One region of the Cellvibrio sp. GW822-FHT04B05 genome, then DNA from elsewhere that is predicted to be linked to it. Evidence: riboswitches for the same ligand, from Rfam matches in the RefSeq annotation. Region 1 holds a riboswitch; the other holds the start of a gene.
What was found. Region 1 has a riboswitch for thiamine pyrophosphate ahead of thiD (bifunctional hydroxymethylpyrimidine kinase/phosphomethylpyrimidine kinase). Riboswitches for the same ligand answer to the same signal wherever they lie in the genome.
Positions count from the first base shown of each region.

Region 2: it holds a riboswitch for thiamine pyrophosphate, as region 1 does, so the genes downstream of both, AC1RJL_RS17945 (FAD-dependent oxidoreductase) here and thiD (bifunctional hydroxymethylpyrimidine kinase/phosphomethylpyrimidine kinase) in region 1, are expected to answer to the same signal.

Region 1 is NZ_JBXAMU010000001.1:840,724-843,183, forward strand. Features, by position in the region: gene AC1RJL_RS03415 (TolC family outer membrane protein) at 1-764, opposite strand, end outside; TPP riboswitch at 1,293-1,401, shown strand; gene thiD (bifunctional hydroxymethylpyrimidine kinase/phosphomethylpyrimidine kinase) at 1,458-2,309, shown strand; gene thiC (phosphomethylpyrimidine synthase ThiC) at 2,426-2,460, shown strand, end outside.
Region 2 is NZ_JBXAMU010000005.1:502,220-504,679, forward strand. Features, by position in the region: gene xseA (exodeoxyribonuclease VII large subunit) at 1-1,199, shown strand, start outside; TPP riboswitch at 1,244-1,361, shown strand; gene AC1RJL_RS17945 (FAD-dependent oxidoreductase) at 1,403-2,460, shown strand, end outside.

The sequences.
Region 1 (2,460 bases):
GACGCTTTTAAGCTGTAGTTGTTTTTCAGTGAAAACTCGACCCAATCAGCGCGGTTGGCTGGCGAAGGGTTGATCACTGGAAATTGCGGTGACAGTGGCGCTACCTGATCTTCTGGTTTACCGGTCAGTACTTCCAAAGCTTCGTAATTGATGCTGAGGTTGCCGCGTGCTTCCAATGCAAATGCACGAGCGCTATCAAATGCAGCTTGGGCTTCATGCACTTCAGTGATTGCTGTCAAACCTACTTCAAAACGCTGTTTGGTTTGCTCGAGCTGTTTCTCAAGCGCTTTTTCTTCAGCAATGTTTGCCTCCAGAGTTTCAACCGAACGCAACACGTTAAAATAAGCTTCTGCTACGCGCACAATCAAGCTTTGCTGGTCAGCGCCATATTGAGCTTCAGCTTGTTCGCTCAGTTTTGCCCCTTGTTTGTAGATATACCAGGAGGACATATTAAACAGTGGTTGGGTAAGGGAAATATCCCACCCCTTGGAGTCATAATCGTTTTTGATCGTGGTATTGGTCAGATTATTTGTATATTCACCATCGGTTTTGGAAACCTCGGCACCCGCATTGATTTGCGGAAGCAATCCTGACCGACCAATAGTTTTGTTCTGTAATCCAGCTTCATATTTGGCTTGATCGGCTTTTAATTGGGCATCGTTTTTCAGTGCCAGCTCATACACATCCAGCAGGCTATTGGCGCTGGCAGTCAAAGGTGCAAGAGAAAACAGGCTGACGAGCAGGTAAAGCTTGGTCTTTTTCATAGAGGTTTCCAAAAGTCCAGAGTTGAGAATTCCAGTTCTACACCAGTAATAACCATGCATCTGGTGTGTGTTAGCCGAATCGGCCATAAGCGTTTGTACGAATGGCGTGGAGTGTAGCCGCTTGCTGCCTTTGGGTCGAGAAGTGCGCGGGAGTTCACCGGTTAAAAAGGGTAAAACGCGCCGCTTTCAGAGTGAAGTTACAAATGTAAGCTTCGCCCGCTGTTTACCTAACTATACGGTTTGGCGATCCTGATGGGTTTAGCCATAGGGCCACCAGTAAGGCGCAGGTATGACGCTTCCGAGGCAGGTTCAAGTCGTTAGACGCAGCAGTGCATCATATAGATTCAATGATCGCAAAAATGTCAGTTTCACTAACTGTTTTACTTATCCTTGCGGTTGTTTTTTAGACGATTGGAGGTGATATCCCATCAGGGTTCAATTGGTTTGAATCCATCAACCAATAATCCCAACCCGCGCTTGGGGGAAATCTGTTCCTTTACTCTCCCCATTAACTCCAATAGACTGCCATTTTTCTTGTCGGGGTGCTTTTCCACTTGGGTTACAAGTGATGAGGCTGAGACATACCCGTCGACCTGATCCGGTTAGTACCGGCGTAGGGAACGAGAGCTTCATTATGTGATGTGCCTATGGCATTCCTCTCCAGTTCCGCGCCTTTCTTTTTGCGGAATTTCAATGAGTCCATCAGCTCCATTATCTGTCTCCCCATCAACAGGTCTTTTACCGACCGGGACACCTATTGCCCTGACTATTGCTGGCAGCGATAGTGGTGGTGGTGCGGGTATCCAGGCGGACTTGAAAGCGTTTTCCGCATTGGGTGTATTTGGTTGCAGTGCGCTTTCGTCACTCACCGCGCAAAACACATTAGGCGTGCAAGGTGTACTGCCGATTCCTCCTGAGTTCGTACAGCAGCAAATCCAATCGGTGCTGAGTGATATCAATGTCGGTGCAATCAAAACCGGCATGTTGGCAACTGCCGATATCATTGCTGCAGTTGCTGAGTCCCTTAGTGCCTATCCACAAATTCCATTTGTGCTTGATCCGGTGATGGTGGCCACGAGTGGCGACCGCTTGTTGGCGGAAAATGCGATTCAGACGCTGATCGAAAAATTAATACCGCTGGCAACGCTGATCACGCCCAACTTGCATGAAGCGGCAGTGCTACTCAATGCGTCTGTAGCGATCAACCTTGAGCAAATGCAAACTCAAGGCGAGCAATTGTTGCGAATAGGTGCAAAAGCCGTGTTGATAAAAGGCGGCCACACTGACGGTGAAAATGCAACAGATTTATTAATTACTATCGATGGTGTCGAGGCATTTTCTGCTCCGCGTTTATCGACCAATAATACCCACGGAACCGGATGCACATTGGCATCGGCAATTGCTGCAGGGCTAGCGAAAAAATTATCGCTCAGTGAATCAGTCAGGCAGGCGAAAGATTATTTGCACAATGCACTTGTGCATTCCGAAAAATTAAAGATAGGGCAGGGCGCAGGGCCTGTTCATCACTTTTATTCGTTTTATTAAGTTGTTTGCATGAGTGACACTAATTGCGCTAGAACGACTGCTCACCATTAATGTAAAAATTTAAATCAGGTTTGATAACTCAAACCTCCCAACCGTTTTAACAGAGAGGGGATACCATGAATAGCAGCGTCGAAAAAATCCTGAGTCAAAC
Region 2 (2,460 bases), on a different contig from region 1:
ATTTCACCCTCAAAGATGATCAAGCCCAAGTGCGCTGCTGTATGTTCCGCAACCGTAATATGCTGGTCCGCTTCAAGCCGCAACAGGGCCAACACGTCTTATTGCGTGCAAGGGTCAGCCTTTACGAAGGACGCGGCGATTACCAGATTATCGCCGAACACATGGAAGAAGCCGGCAGCGGCGCACTCCAACGCGCGTTTGATGAACTCAAACACAAACTGTCGCAAGAAGGACTGTTTAATGAGGCGCACAAAAAAGCTTTGCCTCGCCTTCCCCGACATATCGGCGTTATCACTTCGCCAACCGGTGCGGCAATCCACGATGTATTAAGCGTATTGGCGCGTCGTTTTGCCGGAATTCCGGTGACAGTCATTCCGGTCGCGGTACAAGGTAAGGAATCGGCTCCGCAAATCGTCAAGGCGATTGACCTCGCCAATCGCTCCGGATTGTTTGATGTGTTGCTACTCACCCGCGGCGGTGGATCAATGGAAGACCTATGGTCATTTAACGAAGAGATCGTCGCCCGCGCAATCTTTAACAGCGAGTTGCCGATTGTCAGCGCCGTTGGTCACGAGGTGGATTTCACCATTGCCGATTTTGTTGCCGATCTGCGCGCCCCTACCCCATCAGCTGCCGCTGAAATATTGGTGCCGGATGGCGATGATTGGTTGGATAAATTTATCGGCTTTGAAGTATTGCTTGAAGAGGCCATGCTGCGCCGACTCCAGCACTGGCAGCGGCACTTGCACAACCTGCGTCAACGTTTGCGCCATCCGCGTGAGCGCCTGGAACAGCAATCACAGCGGCTCGATAATCTCGAATTGCGATTAAAAAACCATATCAGGCACTTGCTGAACGACTTTAAAAATCGCATTCGCCAATTGGAGATTCGCCAGCAAGCGCATCATCCGCAAGTGCGGCTGCAGCAACTTAATGAGCGGGTTGCGGCATATCACCAACGCCTGCAAAGCGCACAATACCGGCTGATCGAACGTAAACAACAAGCGCTTGGCGAGGCTGCGCGCATGCTCAATACCTTGAGTCCGTTGAATACGCTCGATCGCGGTTATGCGCTGATTACCGATGCGCAGACCCAAAAAGTCATTACCCGCAGCGACCAGGTATCGCCCGGCGCAGCCGTTAATGCACGGGTGGCGCAAGGGGAATTTATCTGCCGGGTTGAGTCTGTTACCAAATAGCAGACGAATGATTGCGAACTTGCCAGGTGGCCAGTATATTGGCCGCTTTCTTGTCGGGGCGCCTTGGCAGTCGATGACTGTACGGGGGCTGAGATGGGCTCGGCCCAACCCGTAGAACCTGAACAGGCTAATACCTGCGGAGGGAACAAGGTGCTTATAGCTATGGCTATTCCCTGCCCTCCGCCTCAAATTTCCGAGGCAATGTGATCAACAAGCTTCCCACAACAATTGCTATCGCCGGTGCCGGCTTGCTCGGGCGTCTGCTCGCTTGGCAGTTACAAAAAGCGGATATTCAAGTCACCTTGTTTGAATCCGGAAGCTTTACGCCATGCCCCCCTCAAACCAATCGTGCAGCCGCATTTACTGCGGCCGGCATGGTAGCGCCGCTCAGTGAAGCCGTTGTCTCTGATAAAGGTGTTTATCGAATGGGCATATTTGCGCTGCAACAATGGCCCGACTGGTTCACACAATTACCGGCCACTAAAACACCGCTATTTTTTAACAATGGCAGTCTTGTTGTCGCCCACCAGCAAGATAGCAGCGAGCTGGAACAATTCGAGCGCGAGCTAGGATTTGTATTGCCCGGCTGCAAAGGCTATCAACATGTAAATCAAGACGAGATTCACCAACTCGAACCCGATCTGCACTCCAATTTCCATACCGGGTTATTCTTGCGCGAAGAAGGTCATGTAAATAACCGTGAATTTTTGCGCTTGATTGGCGATGAACTGCTTAAACTCGGCACCACGATTCACGAATTCACACCTGTTGAAGTATTTCCCGGAAAAATTGTTACTGAAGATAGTGAACAGCATTTTGATTTAGTTATTGATTGCCGTGGATTGGGCGCTAAAAAACAGCTGCGCAATTTGCGTGGCGTACGCGGTGAAACCTTGCATGTCGAGACTAAAGAAATTCATTTGCAACGCCCTGTACGCCTGATGCATCCGCGCTACCAATTGTATGTGGTGCCCAAACCCGATCATCGTTTTATTATTGGTGCCACCCAAATCGAAAGCGAAGACCGTTCGCCCATGACCTTGCAATCGTCACTGGAGCTCAGCAGCGCGCTCTACACATTGTCGCCCGCATTTGCGGAAGCGCGCATCATTGAAATGGATACCAATTTGCGTCCGGCGTTTATGGATAATTTACCCAGTGTGAGCATTGAAGATGGCCTGATCAGTGCCAATGGATTATTCCGTCACGGCTACTTACTCGCACCCGCTGTAGTTGAAAATATACTCGCGCATATATTCAA